Regions from separate parts of the Streptomyces sp. NPDC005728 genome, predicted to be linked through region 1. Evidence: riboswitches for the same ligand, from Rfam matches in the RefSeq annotation. Region 1 holds a riboswitch; each other region holds the start of a gene.
The links. A riboswitch is a leader RNA that binds a small molecule or an ion and turns the genes downstream of it on or off. The one in region 1 is predicted to bind cobalamin.

Region 1 (7,533 bases):
CCTCGCAGCTGCTGGACATCGGCTACATCACCGCCGACGACCGGCTTGCCGAGCTGCTCGACATCACGGCCGGCGGACGCGTGCTGCGCATCGAGCGGCTGCGCATGGCCAACGGCGAGCCGATGGCGATCGAGACCACCCACCTGTCGGCCAAGCGCTTCCCGGCCCTCAGGCGCTCGCTGGTGAAGTACACCTCCCTGTACACCGCCCTCGCCGAGGTCTACGACGTCCATCTCGCCGAGGCCGAGGAGACCATCGAGACCTCGCTGGCCACCCCGCGCGAGGCAGGCCTGCTCGGCACCGACGTGGGCCTGCCGATGCTGATGCTCTCCCGCCACTCCCTGGACCACGAGGGCAAGCCGGTGGAGTGGGTGCGCTCCGTCTACCGAGGCGACCGGTACAAGTTCGTGGCGAGGCTCAAGCGCCCTCAGGACTGACCTGAGTTGGCGTCTTCACATCACAGACCCGAAATCGACATACCGATATGCGGACGAGGTCTTCCGCTGCGCTGACACCGTCACCTAGATTGCCTGCGCATTACAACAGATGATCAGCAAGGGGACGGAGCCGTGGCATGTCCGAAACACCCGAAGTGAGACCACCGGTCGTGACACCGGTCCGCGTGATCATCGGTCTGTGTCTCGTCGCGCCCTTCGCGGCGATGCTGTGGGTGGGCTCGTACGGCAAGACGGATCCCGCGTTCATCGGGATCCCGTTCTTCTACTGGTACCAGATGCTGTGGGTCGTCATCTCCACCGCACTCACGATGCTCGCCTACAAGCTGTGGCAGCGTGACCAGAGCGCCCGCAAGGCCACGCAGGACGAGGGAGCGACCCGATGAAGGACGGCGTCAACGGCGTCGCGCTCGGCGTCTTCATCTTCTTCTTCCTGGCCGTCACGGTCATGGGCTTCCTGGCCGCGCGCTGGCGCCGGCCCGACAACGAGCAGTCGCTGGACGAATGGGGCCTGGGCGGACGGTCGTTCGGCACCTGGATCACCTGGTTCCTGCTCGGCGGCGACCTGTACACGGCGTACACCTTCGTCGCCGTACCGGCGGCGATCTACGCGGCGGGCGCGGCCGGCTTCTTCGCGGTGCCGTACACGATCCTGGTCTACCCGCTGATCTTCACCTTCCTGCCCCGCCTGTGGTCGGTCTCGCACAAGCACGGCTACGTGACGACCTCGGACTTCGTGCGCGGCCGCTTCGGTTCCAAGGGCCTGTCGCTGGCCGTGGCGGTCACCGGCATCCTGGCGACGATGCCGTACATCGCGCTCCAACTGGTCGGCATCCAGGCCGTGCTGGACGTGATGGGCGTCGGTGGCGGCGAGAACACCAACTGGTTCGTCAAGGACCTGCCGCTGCTCATAGCCTTCGGCGTGCTGGCCGCGTACACGTACTCGTCGGGTCTGCGGGCCCCCGCGCTGATCGCGTTCGTGAAGGACACGCTGATCTACATCGTCATCGCGGTGGCGATCATCTACATCCCGATCAAGCTGGGCGGGTTCGACGACATCTTCGCCAAGGCGGGCGAGAAGTTCACGAAGGCGGGTGCGGGCGGGCTCGTGCCGGCCCCCGCGGGCCAGTGGACGTACGCCACGCTGGCGCTCGGTTCGGCGCTCGCGCTGTTCATGTACCCGCACTCGATCACCGCGACGCTGTCGTCCCGGAGCCGTGAGGTGATCCGGCGCAACACCACGATCCTGCCGCTGTACTCGCTGATGCTGGGCCTGCTCGCACTGCTCGGCTTCATGGCGATCGCGGCCGGGGTGAAGGTCACCAACGGACAGCTGGCGATCCCGCAGCTGTTCGAGGACATGTTCCCGGACTGGTTCGCGGGCGTGGCCTTCGCGGCGATCGGCATCGGCGCCCTCGTGCCCGCGGCCATCATGTCCATCGCGGCGGCGAACCTGTTCACCCGCAACATCTACAAGGACTTCATCAGGCCCGACGCCACGGCCGAGGAGGAGACCCGGGTCTCCAAGCTCGTGTCCCTGCTGGTGAAGGTGGGCGCGCTGGTCTTCGTCCTGACGATGGACAAGACGGTCGCCATCAACTTCCAGCTGCTGGGCGGCATCTGGATCCTGCAGACCTTCCCGGCCCTGGTCGGCGGCCTGTTCACACGCTGGCTCCACCGCTGGGCGCTGCTCGCCGGCTGGGCGGTCGGCATGGTCTACGGCACGGTCGCCGCGTACGGGATCGCCTCGCCGACGCAGAAGCACTTCGGCGGCAACTCCAAGGAGATCCCGGGCATCGGGGAGATCGGTTACATCGGTCTGACCGCGTTCGTGCTGAACGTCGTCGTCACCGTCGTCCTCACCTTCGTCCTGAAGGCCGTGAAGGCCCCCGAGGGTCTCGACGAGACCAGGCCGCAGGACTACACGGCGGACGCGGGCGACCCGGGCGTCGAGGTGGAGCTTCCGCCCGCCACGGCAGGAAGCACCCACTAGAGCCGCGCAGAGCGGGGCCGTATCGGATACGGCCCCGCCGCGTGGGCGCCACCAGCCACAGAGAACCCGCAGCGGGCCCCCGGAAAGCAGGACCACCGGCGGCCCGCCGTCGTGCACACTCGCACCATGGACATCCTCGTCAGGTCGGCCGAGCCCACCGAATACGCCGCTCTGGGCGAGATCACCGCCCAGGCCTACCTCCAGGACGGACTCCTCGACTTCGGCGAGAGCGACGCCTACCTCGGCGAGTTGCGAGACGTCGCGAAACGGGCCGCCGCGGCGGACGTCCTCGTGGCCGTCCGGAAGGACACGCTCCTCGGCGGCGCCACCTTCGTCCCCTCCGGCGGCCCCATGGCCGACATAGCGGGCCCGGGAGAGGCCGAGATCCGCATGCTCGCGGTCGCGCATGCCGGCCGCGGCCAGGGCGCCGGCGAGGCCCTCGTGCGCGCCTGCATCGACCGGGCACGCCGTACCGCAGGATGCACCCGCGTCGTCCTGTCCACGCAGGGCGCCATGCACAGCGCCCACCGCATCTACGAGCGCCTGGGTTTCGTTCGCACGCCCGAGCGGGACTGGAGCCCCCTTCCCCACCTGGCCGAGATCACTCTCCTCACCTATGAGTTGACCCTCTGAAGCGACAGCGACACAACATCTGGGGGTGACACGACAGCCCGGCACTAGATGTATGCTCGTCCTCGCTGTCGCCGCAGGGGAATCCGGTGCGAATCCGGAACTGTCCCGCAACGGTGTACTTGCGTGCATCCGCACGCCTGTCCAGTCCGAGGACCTGCCGGCAGCGCGCGCCCGGCCGTCCGGTCCGGGTGCCTTCAGACGTCCGGGCCTCGTGGAGTGGGCCGGTGGACGCGACGCCGTGCGCGCTCGTGCTGCCCCCTGCCCTCCGCCAGGCCCCCGTGCCGAGCGAGGGAGAGCCCCACGTGACCATCGCGCCAGCCGCCCCGGCTTCAGCCATCCAGGCGACCGGAGCCCCGGTGGAGACGGACGGTCCTGGTGCCGCGCTGCTGCGGACCCTGACCGAGCTGACCGCCGACCTCCCCGACGCCGACCCCGGCCGGGTCGCCGCGGCCGCGCTGCGGGGCCGGTCCGCGCGCGCGGACGAGACGGAGTTGCGCGAGCTGGCCACCGAGGCGGCCGCCGGACTCATCTCCGAGGACCCCGCCTACTCCCGGCTGGCCGCCCGGCTGCTGACCATCACCATCCGCACCGAGGCCGCCTCGCAGGGCGTGACGTCCTTCACCGAGTCCGTCGCCGTGGGCCACCGCGAGGGCCTGGTCGCCGACCGCACCGCGGAGTTCGTACGGCTGCACGCCGAGCGGCTGGACGCGCTGGTCGACGCGGCCGGCGACGACCGCTTCGGCTACTTCGGCCTGCGCACGCTGCACAGCCGCTACCTGCTGCGGCACCCCATCACCCGCCAGGTGATCGAGACGCCCCAGCACTTCATGCTGCGTGTCGCCGCGGGCCTCGCCGAGGACGACACGGCCCGCTCGGTGGACGAGGTCGCGGCGCTCTACGGGCTCATGAGCCGCCTCGACTACCTGCCCTCCTCCCCCACCCTGTTCAACTCCGGTACGCGGCACCCCCAGATGTCGTCCTGCTACCTCCTCGACTCCCCGCTGGACGAGCTGGACTCCATCTACGACCGCTACCACCAGGTCGCCCGCCTCTCCAAGCACGCCGGCGGCATCGGTCTGTCGTACAGCCGGATCCGTTCGCGCGGCTCCCTGATCCGCGGCACCAACGGGCACTCCAACGGCATCGTCCCGTTCCTGAAGACCCTGGACGCCTCCGTCGCCGCCGTGAACCAGGGCGGCCGGCGCAAGGGCGCGGCCGCGGTGTACCTGGAGACCTGGCACTCCGACATCGAGGAGTTCCTGGAGCTGCGCGACAACACCGGTGAGGACGCCCGCCGTACGCACAACCTCAACCTGGCGCACTGGGTCCCGGACGAGTTCATGCGCCGGGTCAACGCCGACGAGCAGTGGTCCCTGTTCTCCCCGGCGGACGTGCCGGAGCTGGTCGACCTGTGGGGCGAGGAGTTCGACGCGGCCTACCGCAGGGCCGAGGCCGACGGGCTGGCCCGGAAGACCATCCCGGCCCGCGACCTGTACGGCCGCATGATGCGCACCCTCGCGCAGACCGGCAACGGCTGGATGACCTTCAAGGACGCCGCCAACCGCACGGCCAACCAGACCGCCGAGCCGGGCCACGTCATCCACTCCTCCAACCTGTGCACGGAGATCCTGGAGGTCACGGACGACGGCGAGACGGCGGTCTGCAACCTGGGTTCGGTCAACCTCGGTGCGTTCGTGGGCAACGGGGACATCGACTGGGAGCGTCTCGACGAGACGGTCCGCACGGCCGTCACCTTCCTCGACCGCGTGGTCGACATCAACTTCTACCCGACCGAGCAGGCGGGCCGCTCCAACGCGAAGTGGCGTCCGGTGGGCCTGGGCGCGATGGGTCTGCAGGACGTCTTCTTCAAGCTGCGTCTGCCCTTCGACTCGCCCGAGGCCAAGGCGCTGTCCACCCGGATCGCCGAGCGCATCATGCTCGCCGCGTACGAGGCCTCCGCCGACCTGGCCGAGCGCAACGGCCCGCTGCCGGCCTGGGAGAAGACCCGTACGGCCAAGGGCGTGCTGCACCCCGACCACTACGACGCCGAGCTGACCTGGCCCGAGCGGTGGGCGGCGCTGCGCGAGCGGATCGCCGCGGTCGGCATGCGCAACTCGCTGCTGCTGGCGATCGCGCCCACCGCCACCATCGCCTCCATCGCAGGCGTGTACGAGTGCATCGAGCCGCAGGTCTCCAACCTGTTCAAGCGCGAGACGCTGTCCGGCGAGTTCCTCCAGGTCAACTCCTACCTGGTGCAGGACCTCAAGGAGCTGGGCGTCTGGGACGCGCGCACCCGTGAGGCGCTGCGCGACTCCAACGGCTCGGTGCAGGGCTTCGCGTGGATCCCGGCGGACATCCGGGCGCTGTACCGCACGGCGTGGGAGATCCCGCAGCGCGGCCTGATCGACATGGCCGCGGCCCGCACCCCGTTCCTGGACCAGGCACAGTCCCTGAACCTCTTCCTGGAGACGCCGACCATCGGCAAGCTCTCCTCGATGTACGCGTACGCCTGGAAGTCGGGCCTGAAGACGACGTACTACCTGCGCTCGCGCCCGGCGACCCGCATCGCCCGCGCGGCACAGGCACCAGCGACCATCCCCGTCCAGCAGGTGGCCGACCCCGACGCCGTCGCCTGCTCCCTTGAGAACCCCGAGTCCTGCGAGGCCTGCCAGTAATGACCGTCCCGAACACCGAGAAGAACCTGCTCGACCCCGGCTTCGAGCTGACTCTGCGCCCCATGCGCTACCCGGACTTCTACGAGCGCTACCGGGACGCCATCAAGAACACCTGGACCGTCGAGGAGGTCGACCTCCACTCGGACGTCGCCGACCTGGCGAAACTGACGCCGTCGGAGCAGCACCTGATCGGCCGCCTGGTGGCCTTCTTCGCGACGGGCGACTCGATCGTCTCGAACAACCTGGTGCTGACGCTGTACAAGCACATCAACTCCCCGGAGGCGCGGCTGTACCTGAGCCGCCAGCTCTTCGAGGAGGCCGTGCACGTCCAGTTCTATCTGACGCTGCTCGACACCTACCTCCCGGACCCGGACGACCGCGCCGCCGCCTTCGCGGCCGTGGAGAACATCCCGTCCATCCGCGAGAAGGCCGAGTTCTGCTTCAAGTGGATGGACTCGGTGGAGAAGCTGGACCGCCTGGAGTCCAGGGCCGATCGCCGGCGCTTCCTGCTCAACCTCATCTGCTTCGCCGCGTGCATCGAGGGCCTGTTCTTCTACGGCGCCTTCGCGTACGTCTACTGGTTCCGCAGCCGGGGTCTGCTGCACGGTCTCGCCACCGGCACCAACTGGGTGTTCCGCGACGAGACGATGCACATGTCCTTCGCCTTCGACGTGGTCGACACCGTCCGCAAGGAGGAGCCGGACCTCTTCGACGACGAGCTGCAGCAGCAGGTCACCGACATGCTGGCGGAGGCCGTCGAGGCCGAGCTGCAGTTCGCGCGCGACCTGTGCGGTGACGGCCTCCCCGGTATGAACACCGAGTCGATGCGGCAGTACCTGGAGTGCGTCGCCGACCAGCGCCTGACGCGCCTCGGCTTCGCCCCGGTGTACGGCTCGGAGAACCCGTTCTCCTTCATGGAGCTGCAGGGCGTTCAGGAGCTGACGAACTTCTTCGAGCGCCGCCCGTCGGCGTACCAGGTCGCCGTGGAGGGCACGGTCGACCTGGACGAGGACTTCTGAGCCTCCTTTTCCCGCTGGCTCCCTCCGCGGTTCTCCTGGGCCTCCCTGAGCTGCCGGTCGATGCGCCTGTCGCGCACGATGCCGAGCACGGACGGGAGGACCAGGAGGACCAGGATGCCGAACGTGACGAGTATTCCGATCAGGCCTTCGATCTGATTTCCGTTCATGTCACTACTGTCGCGCTGAATGCTCCTTACCGGGAGTGGCAGGACTGCCGTACACCCTCGATTTACTGCCACTGTCGGGGCACACTGAAGGCATGCTGAAGAACGTGGCCGCCGTGCTGCTGGACGGTGTGCACCCCTTCGAGCTGGGTGTGGTGTGCGAGGTGTTCGGCATCGACCGCAGCGACGAGGGCCTGCCGGTGTACGACTTCGCCGTGGTCTCGGCGGAGGGCGAAGCGCTGAGCACCCATGTCGGCGGACTCACCGTGTCGACGCCGTACGGTCTGGAGCGGCTGGAGGAGGCCGACCTGATCGCGGTGCCGGCCGGGAGCGACTACGTCTGGCGGGAGTATCCGCCCGCGCTGCTCGACGCCCTGGTGCGAGCCGTCGAGCGGGGCACGCGCGTGCTGAGCGTGTGTTCGGGCGTCTTCGTGCTCGGTGCCGCCGGACTGCTCGACGGGCGGCGGTGCAGTGTGCACTGGCGGCAGGCCAAGGAGCTGGCGCTGCGCAATCCGAGGGCGGTCATCGAGCCGGACGTCCTGTACGTCGACGAGGACCCGGTGATCACCTCGGCCGGCACCGCGGCCGGCATCG
Region 2 (7,163 bases), on a different contig from region 1:
GACGTCGATCCCGGTCTTCTCCTGGAAGGAGATGACCTCCTGGATCTCGGCCTTGATGCGCTCCTCGTAACCGGCGGCGTCGATCCGGCCGGCGCGCAGGTCGGCGCGTGCGGTGCGCAGTTCGCCGGTCTGCGGGAAGGAGCCGATGGTCGTCGTCGGCAGCAGCGGCAGCTGCAGGTGTGCGCGCTGGGCCGCGTACCGCTCGGGGTACGGCTGGGAGCGGCGGGCGTCCGCTTCGGTGACGGCGGCGGCGCGGGCGCGGACGGCCGGGTCGTGGGTGATGGGGGAGCCGGCGCGGGAGGCCAGGTCGGCTCGGTTGGCGGACAGTTCGGCGGCGATGGCGTCCGGGCCACGGGTGAGTCCGCGGGCCAGGGTGACGATCTCGGCGGTCTTCTGCCGGGCGAAGGCGAGCCAGCGCCGGATCTGCGGCTCGATGTCCCGCTCCGCCGAGGCGTCGAGGGGGACGTGCAGGAGGGAGCAGGAGGCCGAGACGTCCACCCGATCGGCCAGGCCGAGCAGGGTGCCGAGCGTGGCCAGGGACTTCTCCAGGTCGTTGACCCAGACGTTGCGGCCGTTGACGACACCGGCGACCAGGCGCTTGCCGGGCAGCCCGCCGACGGCCGCGAGGGCGTCCAGGTTGGCGGCGGCCGCCTCGGTGAAGTCCAGCGCGAGTCCGTCCACCGGTGCCTTGGCCAGCACCGGCAGGGCCTCGCCGAGCGGCCCGAAGTAGGAGGCGACCAGCAGCCTGGGCCGGTCGCTGCGGGCACCGAGATCGCGGTAGGCGCGGGCCGCTGCGTTCAGCTCGGCCGGGCTGCGGTCCTGGACCAGGGCGGGCTCGTCCAGCTGGACCCACTCGGCACCTGCCGCGCGCAGGTCGGCGAGGACCTCGGCGTACACCGGAAGCAGCCGGTCGAGGAGGGTGAGCGGGTCGAAGCCGGCGGCCACGCCCGGCGCGGGCTTGGCGAGCAGCAGGTAGGTGACAGGGCCCACGAGAACGGGCCGGGCCTTGAGTCCCAGGGCGAGGGCCTCCTTGAGTTCCGCGACCTGCTTCGAGGCGTCGGCCGCGAACACCGTCTCCGGGCCCAGCTCCGGGACCAGGTAGTGGTAGTTGGTGTCGAACCACTTGGTCATCTCCAGCGGCGCCGCGTCCTGGGTGCCGCGGGCCATCGCGAAGTATCCGGCCAGCGGGTCGGCGGCCACGGCGTCCCGGTGGCGTGCGGGGATCGCGCCGACCATGACGGTGGTGTCGAGCACGTGGTCGTAGTACGAGAAGTCGCCGGTCGGCACTTCGTCGATGCCGGCGTCCGCCAGCTGCCGCCAGTGGGTGCGGCGCAGTTCGGCGGCGGTGGCGCGCAGGGTGTCGGCGGTGACGCGGCCCTTCCAGTGGCCCTCGATCGCCTTCTTCAGTTCGCGGCTCTGTCCCTGACGGGGGTAGCCGTACACGGTGGACCGTGCTGCCGCGGCTGCGGACTTGATGGTCACGGAGATCTCCTTCGCGAGATGAATCCCTGAGATCCCGGGGACGGGACGAGAGCGCGAAGGGGTGACGCACCGGACGGCAGCGGCCAGGCGCCGTCCGTTCGGTGTGTACGCCGACCCGCCCTCGAGGTCACCGGGATGTCCGCGCACGAGTGCTTCATACGCGGGCAGTTGGCAGGTCTTCGGACTCGCGGGCACGTCCTCACCGAGGACACCTACTGGCCGTCGCTTCCCAGGCCCTCCCGGACCCAGTGCGTATGACGGCGGTCGTTCCCGCTCACCGCTGCGGGGCAGTCCCGGATTTCCACCGGGTTCCCTCTTACGACGCATCCCGCCTGGCGGACGGGGCGAACCAGCTGCAGGAGCAAGCCTAAAGGGTGACGCGCACTGCCGGGGCGCCACCCCCTGCATTCGGTCCGTCCCCCGGGCCTCAGGGTCGGTCGTGGACGTGGAAACCCCGGCCGGTCTCGCGGGCCAGCAGTCGGGTGTTGCCGGTTCGGAGGAGCCCAGAAGTGTTGGGCGGGCCCTTCTCAGTCGTTGAGCAGCCGCCATGCGGTGAGGGCGAGTCTTGCCCGCATCAGCCCGGTGGGTTCGGTGAGTTCGATGTCCAGGACCTTTCCGATCTGCTCGAGTCGGCGGGCGACGCTGCTGTGGTGCAGGTGAAGGAGATCGGCTGCCCGTCGTAGGGAGCCGGCGGCGCAGTAGGTGTCCAGCGTCTCCAGGTCTGCGGGGTTGCCCGCCATTCGGGCGATGGCAGCCACGTCGGCGTTGTCTCGTACGGTGTCCTGGGATACCTGGGCGAGCAGCGTCAACGCCCCCAAGTCGTCGTAGTGGACGACCGGTTGGCGTGGGGTGGTGAAGCGGAGGGCGGTACGGGCCTCCCGCCAGGACCGATCGGGGCTTTCGGCGGCGCCGATGCCCGCGCGTACGCCTGCCGGGAACCGGTCCTGGTCCACTGTGGCCGCCAGGACGACACCCACGTCGGCGAGGGATGCCGCCTTCACCGGGCGGCCCGGGCAGAGCAGGGCGCCGATCTGGTCGAGCGGAAGCCGCGACCGTACGGCGACGACGTGGAGCGGCAGGCCGGCGGCGAAACCCAGGAGCCGTAGCGCCCTGACCCGGGCCGCCTCGTCGCTGTCGGAGCTGATCGCCAGTTCGACGAGGGCGGGGTCGGCCATGGTGGTGCGGGCCGGGCCGTACCGCTCGACGACCGCCGCGGCGGCGATGGCGAGCCGGTCCAGGAGCACTTCGTCGAGCGGATTGTGTGGGCCTGGGCGTTCCAGCCACACCGTGCCGATCTCCTCCTCGTCGAGGGTGATCGGCGCGGTGGTGGACGCGGGTGACGGCGGGGCGGACGCTTGCCTTCCGTCGGGTGCGACACGGATCACCTGTCCGGTGCCGTGGAGTCGGACCCCGGCCACGCACTCGGCCAGGCCCGCCGAGGCCCGGGCGAGCGCCGGGAGATCCACCCGCCGGCGCATGAGCGTGTCGTAGAACGCGACGATGCGGATCGCGCCGTCGACGTACGGGTCCAGTCCTGACAGCCGTACGGCCAGTGCCTCCATGACAGGAGGTTAGGGTCCCATGACCGGGAGGAGAAGCGCCGATCGGTGCGTGATCCGGGCGGGACGCCCGACAGTTGGCGGGTGATCTCCGGGGCGGCGCCGGTCAGGATGTCCGGCATGGATCCCGAACTCGAAGCATTCATCCCCTTGCTCCCCCGTACCGATCTGACCGACCCGGTCGCCTACCGAAAGATCTACGCCGAGCTCGCCGCCGCGCGGCCGGCGCCGGACACCGCGGGACTGGAGGTCGAGGACCGCACGGTGCCCGCCGATCCGGACGTGCCGGTGCGGGTGTACCGCCCGCGCCAGGCGCAAGGTGCCGTCGTCTGGCTGCACGGCGGCGGATGGGTCGTCGGTGACCTGGACACAGAGCAGCACTGGGCTGCGCCGATAGCCCACCTCTCCGGTGCGGTCGTGATCACCGTCGACTACCGCCTGGCGCCCGAGCACCGGTTCCCCGCCGCCCTGGACGACGTCTACGCCGTCCTGACCTGGACGCACGAACACGCGGCCGAACTCGGCATCGACCCGGACCGGATCGCGGTCGGAGGCCACAGCGCCGGCGCGAACCTCGCGACCGCAGTGGCGTTGCGGGCCCGCGACCAGCTGGGCCCGCCGATCCGCTTCCAACTGCTCAACGAAGCCATCCTCGACGACCGCCAACAGACATGGTCGGCACGGAACTTCACCGACACGCCCTGGAACACGCGTGCCGTACGCGCCGCGGCGTTGGGCCACTACCTGGGCTCCCAGCCCGCCACGCCGTACGCCGCTCCGGCGCGTGCCGACGACCTGTCCGGTCTGCCACCGGCCTACATCGCCACCGCGGAGTTCGACCCGAACCGCGACGAAGGCATCGACTACGCGCTGCGCCTGCTGCAGGCGGGCGTGTCGGTCGAGCTGCGCCAGTGGCCGGGCACCTTCCACGGGTCACTGGCGATCCAGACCGCCGACGTCTCGCAGCGGCAACTCGCCGAACTGGGCGCCGTCCTGCGCCGTGCCCTCACCGAGTGAAGTTGCGTCTCCCTTCACGAGGTGGGCGCGGTCTACACCCGTCCGTTCAGGCCTCGCTGCCCAGCGGGTGACGGAAGCCCTGGTCGGAGATGAGCCGGGCACCCTGGGTGAGTTCTGCGGCGAAGCGCTCCACGGCCTCGTACGGGAAGCGGTGGCTGGGGCCGCTGAGGGAGAGGGACGCGACGACCGGGCCGCCGCGGCCGGTCACGGGCACCGCCACGGCGGTCGGCCCCTCGTCCCACTCGCCGCTGCCGACGGCGTAGCCCCGCTCGGTCGCCTCCGCCGCCCAGGTCCGCAGCTGTGCGGCATGCCCCTCACCCTGGGGCGAGGCGGCGGCCACCCGGTGCAGGAGTGCCTCGGAGACGTCACGCAGCAGGACCTTCGAGGAGGCGCCGGCCGCGCCCTGTCCGCTGCGGCCGACGGACCGCGCCTGGTCCGCAACCTCGCCCCGAGCCCGACGGACGAAGCCGGCACCCGCGCCCAGCACGTGGCCTTCGCCGTGGACGACCTCGTCGCGGCGGTGCGCGGCTTCCACGCGGCGGGCGCCGACCTGCTGCGCGTCCCCGCCAATTACCACGACGACCTGCGGGCACGGTACGAATTCCCCGAGGGCGAGGTCGAGACATACCGCGAACTCGGCATCCTCTACGACCGGGACGAGCAGGGCGGCGAGTTCCGGCACTGGTACACGGAGACGGTCGGCCACGTCTTCTTCGAGTTCGTGCAGCGCACCGGCGGCTACCGCGGATACGGCGCCGCGAACGCCCCCATCCGGCTGGCCGCCCAGCGGAGGTAGTCCGCCGGACGGTGGGAGGCGCCGGCAGCCAGGAGAACCGCTGCCGAGGCGGCGCGCCGGGCGAGCGGTACGAGGGTGACGGCGAGCTCGCCCACCAGCCTGGCCAGGGCGAAGGCGGTCAAGCCCCGGCTCTCGTTGCCGCTGTCGGCCCGTGCGCCGATCAGCTGCGGCAACCACGTGCTCACCACGTGTACGAGGTGCAGGCCGCAGAACGAGGCCGGCCGCGGTAGAGAGGTCGCCTCATACGCCGGGGCAGACGTTCCGGTCGGCGACGGCCTCGGTTTGCTCCCGCTCGCCGCGCGGAACGTGGTCCAGCCACCCATGGAGCCCGCGTCGGCCGAGGTCAGGCCCAGAACGGAGTCGTCGAGCATGTGCGGCACGATGGCGCCCCTGGACGGCACGGCAGCGATCGTTTAGCCTCATTATCCAGAGTTGGAAAAATAGTCGAGATCAAAACGGTCGAGATCAATGGACGTCTGCGGGGGAGATCGCCATGGACCACGTCAGAGGCACCGCTGCGGCCACCGCGGACGAGCACCTCATCGGCGAAGCGGAGAAGATCGCCGTCGCCCTGGGCCGGATGTTCCCGGGCCTGTGCGAAGTGGTGCTGCACGACCTGCGCGACCCGCAGCACGCGATCCGGGCGATCGAGAACAACCTCTCCGGCCGCCGGGCCGGCGACTCCGCAACCGAGCTGGGGCTGGCCCGCATCGCTGACCCGCAGTACCCCAGCGTCATCCAGAACTACCCCAACCGGTTCCCCGACGGCCGCCCGGCGAAGAGCACGTCGATCGGCATCAAGAACAGCGCCGGCGAGTACATCGCGGCCCTGTGTCTGAACCTGGACGTCTCGGTGCTCTCGCCGGTCACACTCGCCCTGGCCAACCTCGTCGCCACCGACACCGAGCAGGGTGAGCAGGCACTGGAGACACTGCGGGACCGCAACGCCCGCGAGCTGCGCCAGACGGTCGAGACGCTCGCCGCCGAACGCGGCGGCACCCCGAGATCGCTGGGCCGGGAGGCCAAGAGGACGCTCGTCCGGCAGCTCCACACTGACGGTTACTTCGACTCCCGTGATGCGGCCCAGGCCATCGCCGACCTGCTCGGGGTGTCCCGGGCGACCGTCTACAACTACACCAAGTGAAGGGCCCCTCATGACTGCCGCTTCGCCCGTCACGTTCGACGACGTCCGTGAGGCCGCCGCGCGCCTCAAGGGCATCGCCCACCGCACCCCCGTACTCACCTCCCGCACGCTCGACTCACTCGTCGGCGCCGAGGTGTTCATCAAGTGCGAGAACTTCCAGCGGATCGGCGCCTTCAAGATCCGCGGCGCCTACAATGCGGCCGCCCAGCTCGCCCCCGAGCAACTGGCCAAGGGCATCGCCGCCTACTCCTCCGGAAACCACGCCCAGGCCACCGCCCTGGCCGCACGCGAACTGGGCACCAGCGCCGTCATCCTCATGCCCGAGGACGCCCCCCGCTCCAAGAGGGAGGCGACCGCGGGATACGGGGCGCAGATCGTGACGTACGACCGCTACACCCAGGACCGCACCGCCCTCGGCGAGGCGCTGGCCGAGGACCGCGGCCTGGTCCTGATCCCGCCCTACGACCACCCCCATGTCATCGCCGGCCAGGGCACCGCCGCCCTGGAACTCCTCGAGGACACCGGGGAACTCGACGCGCTCCTCGTGCCCGTCGGCGGCGGCGGCCTGATCGCCGGCAGTGCCACCGCCGCCAAGGCCCTGCACCCCGGCATCCGGATGATCGGCGTGGAGCCCGAAGCGGGCGACGACACGAAGCGCTCCCTGGAGAGCGGCGAGCGGGTCACCATCCCCGTGCCCCGCACCATCGCCGACGGCCAGGCGATCTCCACCCCCGGCGAGATCACCTTCGGCATCAACCAGCGTCTGGTCGACGCCGTCGCCCTTGTCAGCGACGAGGAGATCGTCCGCGCCATGAGGTTCGCCTTCGAGCGTCTGAAGATCGTCCTCGAACCCAGTGGCGCCACCGGCCTGGCCGCCCTCCTGGCCGGACGCGTCGAGGACCTTCCGCCCCGGATCGGCGTCATCGCCTCGGGCGGCAACATCGACGCCGAGCGGTTCAGCCGGCTCATCGGCGGCTGACCCGCAGCTCGGAGCCCGTACCCGGCCGTCCCGGAGGCGGTCGGGCACCCCGCCCGGACACGGCCTCTGCGACCCGGGACAATCTTCGCCATGACCGAAGGCACGGACGACGCCGGGAGCCGCCTGGACAGGATCGAGCGGCTGCTGGCGAGCGGTGAGCGCGATCTGGTCCCCGCGTGGCGGCGG
Region 3 (7,533 bases), on a different contig from region 1:
GGACCCGTGCCGACCACGACCACTTCGCCCCGCTCCCGTGCGGGCGGTTCGGCGTCCACCCGGCTCGGCAGGACGGCCACCGAGAAGTACGGCACCGACTCCGCGTCCACGTCTGCCAGTTCGGCGACGCGCTCCTTGCTCATGGTGGCCCGCTCCACGTACCGGGCCTCGCCCAGCCGCCCCGAACTCTCCAGTGCACGGCGTACCTTGGGGAAGGTCCGCCCGAGCTTCATCACCACCGCCGCATCCGTCGAGGCGAGCCGCGCGGTCAGCTCCTCCTCGGGCAGGGTGCCCGGCAGGATGGTCAGCACCTCCTCGCCCTCGGCGAGCGGTGCGCCCAGGCGGGCCGCGGCGGCCGACACCGAGGTGACACCGGGGACGACCTCGGTGTCGTAGCGGTCGGCGAGCCGCTTGTGCATGTGCATGTAGGAGCCGTAGAAGAGCGGATCGCCTTCGGCGAGCACCGCCACCGTCCGGCCGGCGTCGAGATGCGCCGCCAGCCTGGTCGATGCCTCGGCGTAGAAGTCCTCCATGGCACCCCGGTAACCGCCGGGGTGGTCGGTGGTCTCCGTCGTGACCGGATAGACCAGCGGTTCCTCGATGTGGTCGGCGCGCAGGTGCTTCGCCGCGATCGAGCGGGCGATGGACCGCCCGTGCCGTGCGCTGTGGTACGCGACCACGTCCGCCTCGGCGATCACCTCGACAGCCCGCACGGTCATCAGAGAGGGGTCACCGGGGCCGAGTCCCACCCCGTACAGCTTGCCGCTCACTCTTCCTCGCTTGCGATCGCGTTGACCGCGGCGGCGGCGATGGCGCTGCCACCGCGACGGCCGCGCACCACCAGGTGCTCCAGGCCGGACGGATGCGCGGCCAGTGCGTCCTTGGACTCGGCGGCACCCACGAAGCCCACCGGGACACCGATGACGGCGGCGGGCCGGGGAGCGCCCTCCTCGATCATCTCCAGGAGGCGGAAGAGGGCGGTGGGCGCGTTGCCGACGGCGACGACCGCGCCGTCCAGCCGGTCGCGCCACAGTTCCAGCGCTGCCGCGCTGCGCGTGGTGCCCATCTTCGCGGCCAGCTCCGGAACGGCCGGGTCGGACAGCGTGCAGAGCACGTCGTTGTCCGCGGGCAGCCGCTTGCGGGTCACGCCGCTGGCCACCATCTGCACGTCGCAGAAGATCGGGGCCCCGGCGCGCAAGGCCTCGCGGGCACGCGCCACGACTGCGGGCGTGTAGGACAGGTCCCGGACGAGGTCGACCATCCCGCAGGCGTGGATCATGCGCACCGCGACCTGGCTGACGTCGGCGGGCAGGCCCGCGAGGTCCGCTTCCGCGCGGATGGTGGCGAAGGACTGGCGGTAGATCGCCGCTCCGTCCTTCTCGTAGACGTGGGTGGTCACAGTGCTCTTCTCGCTGCTCTCGGTCGTCGTACGGCTCATGAGGTGATCGCCGCCAGGGCGGCGTGGATCTGGGAGGGATCTCCTGCGGAGACGGTTCGCTCGTTCTGGCCGGCTGCGGTGGCCGACAGTCGGTATCCGCCGCCCGGCATCGCGACCACGTCGACGTGGTTCCCATGGGGATGCCCGCAGCGGCGTTCACAGCCGGACCAGTACAGGGGGAGGCTCTGACTGCCTGCTGCATCAAGGGCCTGGGCCGCGGCCGCTCGTACGTCGGCGTGTGCCTTGGCGCATCCGGGCCGGCCGATGCAGGCGCCTACACGCAGCCAGGGGGATGCGGGGTCGGTGACGAGTCCGGCTGCGCCGAGACGGGCGAGCGACTCGGCATCCTGCGCGGCGGTCGTACCCGAGGTGGGGACGACGACACCACGCCAGGGGGTCAACCGCAGCTCGGTGCCGGAGACGTGCGCCAACTCCTCCCACTGGTGGGCAGAGAGCCGTCCCAGCGGAACGTGCACGGACAGGGCTGCACCGACGACTCCCGGAGGAGGGCCATCAGCGACGCCGACAGGCTCAGGCTGCTCCTCGTGGCCGATTTGCTCAGCGACCAGACGGCTACGGACCAGACGATCAATCTCGCTTTCGGGTAGGGCAAGTTCGGATACCCGCCAGGCTTTCGTCCCGTGCGACCGTGCTGCCTCCAGGAACACCTCGGCAGCCACCAGCGCAGCCCGCGACGCGTCACCGGCAGCCACACGGACCGCCCCGGGAGCGAGCCACGCGCCCCCGTCCGCAGTCGCCCGCAGCGTGACATCGGCACCAAGGCCGGCCACATCGCCCCGTCCGTCGTCCAGGGCGAACAGGAACCGTCCCGACAGCCCCCTCGCTGCCCTGCTCGCGCACAAGTCCGCGTCCAGGGCCGTCAGCCAGGGCCGTACGTCCTGCCGGCCGTCGCCGTCGAGACCGGACAGGGGCGAAGCGACGACGTTGCGCACCCGCTCGTGCTCCCGCGAGGGCAACAACCCGGCCGCGTCCAGCACCTCCGCCAGCTCCGCACCGCACTCGTCTGGCAGCCCCCGCAGCTGCACGTTGCCGCGTGACGTCAGATGCAGGCTGCCGTCCCCCAGCTCGCGGGCCGCTTGTCCGAGCACCCTGGCCTGACGGGTGGTCAGCACGCCTCCGGGGACCCGGATGCGCGCCAGCGCCCCGTCGTCCGCCGCATGCAAGCGCAACGACCCCGGGCAGGCGTCACCGCGGTCGCGTGAAGCCGGTGTGGCCTGGGGTGATGGAGGAAGGGCAGCCGAGGGCATGGCGGTGAGCATACCTACGATCACACCGAATGTATGCCCCGCTCTACTTCCGTGGCCCTTACTATGCTCCTCGGTGGATCATCCGGTCCACGACCGCCACGACGGCGACAGGGGAGGAAGCCCGGTGCGAATCCGGCGCGGTCCCGCCACTGTGAGCCCGCCCCCAGGGGTCGGGTGAGCCAGGAACTTCCCTTCCCCGCACCTCGGGTTCGTCCGAGCAGGGGAGACCCATTCCGACACCGCCCGGGGCGCGGACCCCGAGGAAGGCCAGGCGCCGCATGCCCACTCCGTCCGGGGAGCGTGCCCCGCACGCCCGCGAGATCCTGCTTCTGTCGACGTCCGACACCGACCTGCTCAGCGCCCGTGCGGCCGATGGCCCGGTCGCCTACCGCTTCGCCAACCCGTCCCGCCTCGTCCTGGACGACCTCCCCGCCCTCCTCGACGGCGTCGACCTGGTGGTCGTACGCCTCCTCGGCGGGATTCGCGCCTGGCAGGACGGCCTCGACCTGCTGCTCGCCGACGGGCGCCCGGTGGTCGTCCTGACCGGCGAACAGGCCCCCGACGCCCAGCTGATGGCCGCCTCCACCGTCCCCGTCGGCATCGCCGCCGAGGCCCACGCCTACCTCGCCCACGGCGGCCCCGCCAACTTGCAACAGCTCGCCCGGTTCCTCTCGGACACGGTCCTGCTCACCGGCCACGGCTTCGAGGGGCCCGCGCCTGCGCCGACCTGGGGCCCGCTGGAGCTCCCGGATCAGCCGACCGATGGTCCGACGGTTGCCGTGCTCTACTACCGCGCTCACCACATGAGCGGCAACACGGCCTTCGTTCACGCCCTGTGCGACGCCATCGAAGACGCGGGTGCCCGGCCCCTGCCCCTGTATGTCGCCTCCCTGCGCGCCCCCGAGCCGGAGCTGATCGACGAACTCCGCGCCGCTGACGCCATCGTCACCACCGTCCTGGCAGCCGGCGGCACCAAACCCGCCGAGGCATCGGCCGGCGGCGACGACGAGTCCTGGGACGCGGGCGCGCTCACCGCCCTCGACGTACCGATCCTCCAGGCGCTGTGCCTGACCGCCTCGCGTTCCGCCTGGGAGGAGAACGACGAGGGAGTCTCCCCGCTGGATGCGGCCAGCCAGATTGCCGTACCCGAGTTCGACGGCCGCCTGATCACCGTCCCGTTCTCCTTCAAGGAGATCGACGCCGACGGCCTGCCCGCCTACGTCGCCGACCCCGAGCGCGCGGCCCGCGTCGCCGGAATCGCCGTACGCCACGCCCGACTTCGCCACATCCAGTCCGCCGACAAGCGGCTCGCACTCGTCCTGTCCGCGTACCCGACCAAGCACTCCCGCATCGGCAACGCGGTCGGACTGGACACCCCTGCCAGCGCCGTCGCCCTGCTGCGCCGCCTGCGCGACGAGGGCTACGACTTCGGCGACACCGACGTCCCCGGACTGGCCTCCGGCGACGGCGACGAGCTGATCCGCGCGCTCATCGAGGCGGGCGGCCACGACCAGGACTGGCTCACCGAGGAGCAGTTGGCCCGCAACCCGGTACGTATCCCGGCCGCGGACTACCGACGCTGGTACGCCACGCTCCCCAAGGAACTCCGCACGGCGGTGGAGGAGCACTGGGGCCCCGCGCCCGGCGAGATGTTCGTCGACCGCAGCCGCAACCGCGAGGGCGACATCGTCCTGGCGGCCCTGCGCTTCGGCAACCTGCTGATCCTCATCCAGCCCCCGCGCGGCTTCGGCGAGAACCCGATCGCCATCTACCACGACCCGGATCTGCCGCCCTCCCACCACTACCTCGCCGCATACCGCTGGATCGCCGCTCCGCAGTCGGACGGCGGATTCGGCGCGGACGCGATGATCCACCTGGGCAAGCACGGCAACCTGGAGTGGCTGCCCGGCAAGAACGCAGGCCTGTCGGCCGCCTGCGGCCCCGACGCCGCCCTCGGCGACCTCCCCCTCGTCTACCCCTTCCTGGTCAACGACCCCGGCGAGGGCACCCAGGCCAAGCGCCGCGTCCACGCCACCCTCGTCGACCACCTCGTCCCGCCGATGGCCCGCGCGGACTCCTACGGAGACATCGCCCGCCTGGAACAACTCCTCGATGAGTACGCGCAGATCGCCTCCATGGACCCGGCCAAGCTGCCCGCCATCCGCGCCCAGATCTGGACCCTCATCCAGGCCGCCCGCCTCGACCACGACCTGGGCCTGGACGACCGCCCCGACGACGACGGCTTCGACGACTTCCTCCTCCACGTCGACGGCTGGCTGTGCGAGGTCAAGGACGCCCAGATCCGCGACGGCCTCCACGTCCTCGGCAACCCGCCCGCCGGCCAGGACCGTGTCAACCTCGTCCTCGCGATCCTCCGCGCCCGCCAGATCTGGGGCGGCGCCACCGCCCTGCCCGGCCTGCGCGAGGCCCTCGGCCTGGACGAGTCCGCTGCGACCCGCACGACGGCCGACGAAGCGGAGGAGCAGGCCCGCGCGCTCGTGCAGGCGATGGAGGACGCGGGCTGGGACTCCTCTGCCGTACCCACCGAGCAAGGCGAACAGGTCGCCGCCATCCTGGAATTCGCCGCCCGCGAGGTCGTCCCGCGCCTGGCCGCGACCACCGCCGAACTCGACCACACCGTCCACGCCCTGGCCGGCGGCTTCGTCCCGGCGGGCCCCTCCGGCTCCCCGCTCCGCGGCCTGGTCAACGTCCTGCCAACCGGCCGCAACTTCTACTCGGTCGACCCCAAGGCCGTCCCCTCCCGGCTCGCCTGGGAGACCGGACAGGCCCTCGCCGACTCCCTCCTGGAGCGCTACCGCACCGACAACGGCGACTGGCCCACCTCCGTCGGCCTGTCCCTTTGGGGCACGAGCGCCATGCGCACCGCCGGAGACGACGTGGCCGAGGCCCTCGCCCTGCTCGGCGTCCGACCGGTCTGGGACGACGCCTCCCGCCGTGTGACCGGCCTGGAGCCCATCCCGTACGAGGAGCTGGGCCGCCCCCGCATCGACGTGACCCTGCGCATCTCGGGCTTCTTCCGCGATGCCTTCCCGCACACCATCGGGCTCCTGGACGACGCCGTACGCCTGGCGGCCTCGCTGGACGAACCGGCCGGGATCAACCACGTACGCGCCCACGTGCAGGCGGATCTGTCGGCCCACGGCGACGAACGCCGGGCCACCACACGCATCTTCGGCTCCCGCCCAGGCACGTACGGCGCGGGACTGCTCCAGCTGATCGACTCCCGCGACTGGCGCACGGACGCCGACCTCGCCGAGGTCTACAGCGTCTGGGGCGGCTACGCCTACGGCCGCGAACTCGAAGGCCGCCCGGCTCGCGAGGAGATGGAGACGGCGTACAAGCGGATCGCGGTCGCGGCGAAGAACACGGACACCCGCGAGCACGACATCGCCGACTCCGACGACTACTTCCAGTACCACGGCGGCATGGTGGCCACCGTCCGCGCGCTGCGCGGCACCGCGCCCGAGGCCTACATCGGAGACTCCACCCGCCCCGAGACGGTCCGCACCCGCACGCTGGTCGAGGAGACCTCACGCGTCTTCCGCGCCCGGGTCGTCAACCCCAAGTGGATCGAGGCGATGCGCCGCCACGGCTACAAGGGCGCCTTCGAACTCGCCGCCACTGTCGACTACTTGTTCGGATACGACGCCACGACCGGCGTGGTCGCCGACTGGATGTACGACAAGCTCACCGAGACGTACGTCCTGGACCCGACCAACCGGGAGTTCCTCCAGCAGGCCAACCCCTGGGCCCTGCACGGCATCGCCGAGCGGCTGCTGGAGGCGGAGTCGCGGGGGATGTGGGCGAAGCCGGATCCCGCGGTGCTGGATGCGCTGAGGCAGGCGTACTTGGAGACGGAGGGAGACCTCGAAGGCGAGGGCTGAGACTCTTATTGCGAATAGGTCGCAATAACGCTTAGATTGCAAGTAGTGGCCGGCCGGGGTGGCTGAAGCGGTGCACCTCAATGTCGGCCTGGTGTGGGGCGTCGTCCCGCCTTGACAGCGTCCGTTCCAAGGACGGCGCCCCGCACCGATAGGCCCGCTCAGTCACCGCAGCGGGCGCAACGGCCGTAGACCAGCAGCGACCCGGAGGCGCCGGGCCTCAGCCCGGTGAACTCCGCGATCCGTTCCACGGCCTCCCTCAATGGCTCACTCGCGAGGGTCCCCACCTGGCCGCACTGCTCGCACACCGTGTGGTGGTGCGGCTCCGAGCTGATGCCGTACCGCTTCGGGCCCGGTCCGTGCACCGCGTGCGTCAGGCCGACGGCCGTCAGTGTCTCCAGGGTCCGATAGACGGTCGCCGGATCGAACGGCGCGCCCAGCCGGTGCAGTTCCGCGCAGGCTTCCGCGGAGGAGAGGTGCAGCCCGGACCTCGAGAGCATGGCCAGCGTGTGCAGCCGGCTGGGAGTGCAACGCAAGCCGTGGCATCGCAGCAGTACCGAGGCATCCGGTGGCGTGGTCGTATCGGTATGCGCCGACGGCGAGGTCGTGGTCACGCTACTGCCTTTCCCGCCGCGAGCGAGGAGTCCGGGTCGCGAACTGCCCTCGCGTGACGGTCGCTGATGGTTCGTCCGCGTGGATGGTGCTGGGGATCGGGCGATTGTCGGCTCGTGTCCCGTACGACACGGGAGGGGTCCTAGGTCCAACGCCTGATCGCAAGGTACCGTTCCTGCTGTTAACGTGCAGCTGCATACCGTTGGCAATAACGTCGGAGGACGTTGAACATGGCGCTTTACACGCTCCCGGAGCTTCCGTACGACTACTCGGCGCTCGCCCCGGTCATCAGCCCCGAGATCATCGAGCTGCA

Region 2: another riboswitch for cobalamin. It lies ahead of metE (5-methyltetrahydropteroyltriglutamate--homocysteine S-methyltransferase); the one in region 1 lies ahead of ABZ471_RS13810 (ribonucleoside-diphosphate reductase subunit alpha).
Region 3: another riboswitch for cobalamin. It lies ahead of cobN (cobaltochelatase subunit CobN); the one in region 1 lies ahead of ABZ471_RS13810 (ribonucleoside-diphosphate reductase subunit alpha).

The regions. Positions count from the first base shown of each region.
Region 1 is NZ_JBEXYL010000016.1:23,961-31,493, reverse strand. It holds gene ABZ471_RS13830 (GntR family transcriptional regulator) at 1-437, shown strand, start outside; gene ABZ471_RS13825 (DUF3311 domain-containing protein) at 575-841, shown strand; gene mctP (monocarboxylate uptake permease MctP) at 838-2,448, shown strand; gene ABZ471_RS13815 (GNAT family N-acetyltransferase) at 2,575-3,081, shown strand; cobalamin riboswitch at 3,121-3,258, shown strand; gene ABZ471_RS13810 (ribonucleoside-diphosphate reductase subunit alpha) at 3,384-5,756, shown strand; gene ABZ471_RS13805 (ribonucleotide-diphosphate reductase subunit beta) at 5,756-6,775, shown strand; gene ABZ471_RS13800 (hypothetical protein) at 6,688-6,942, opposite strand; gene ABZ471_RS13795 (helix-turn-helix domain-containing protein) at 7,035-7,533, shown strand, end outside.
Region 2 is NZ_JBEXYL010000191.1:55-7,217, forward strand. It holds partial or broken gene metE (5-methyltetrahydropteroyltriglutamate--homocysteine S-methyltransferase) at 1-1,482, opposite strand, end outside; cobalamin riboswitch at 1,635-1,851, opposite strand; gene ABZ471_RS46575 (helix-turn-helix domain-containing protein) at 2,010-3,044, opposite strand; gene ABZ471_RS46580 (alpha/beta hydrolase) at 3,162-4,058, shown strand; gene ABZ471_RS46585 (IclR family transcriptional regulator C-terminal domain-containing protein) at 4,105-4,545, opposite strand; partial or broken gene ABZ471_RS46590 (sugar phosphate isomerase/epimerase and 4-hydroxyphenylpyruvate domain-containing protein) at 4,456-4,854, shown strand; gene ABZ471_RS46595 (hypothetical protein) at 4,797-5,255, opposite strand; gene ABZ471_RS46600 (PAS domain-containing protein) at 5,348-5,998, shown strand; gene ABZ471_RS46605 (threo-3-hydroxy-L-aspartate ammonia-lyase) at 6,009-6,977, shown strand; gene ABZ471_RS46610 (hypothetical protein) at 7,068-7,163, shown strand, end outside.
Region 3 is NZ_JBEXYL010000074.1:229-7,761, reverse strand. It holds gene ABZ471_RS35070 (precorrin-2 C(20)-methyltransferase) at 1-770, opposite strand, end outside; gene ABZ471_RS35065 (precorrin-8X methylmutase) at 767-1,438, opposite strand; gene cobG (precorrin-3B synthase) at 1,435-2,718, opposite strand; cobalamin riboswitch at 2,764-2,916, shown strand; gene cobN (cobaltochelatase subunit CobN) at 2,985-6,611, shown strand; gene ABZ471_RS35050 (transcriptional repressor) at 6,770-7,222, opposite strand; partial or broken gene ABZ471_RS35045 (superoxide dismutase) at 7,451-7,533, shown strand, end outside.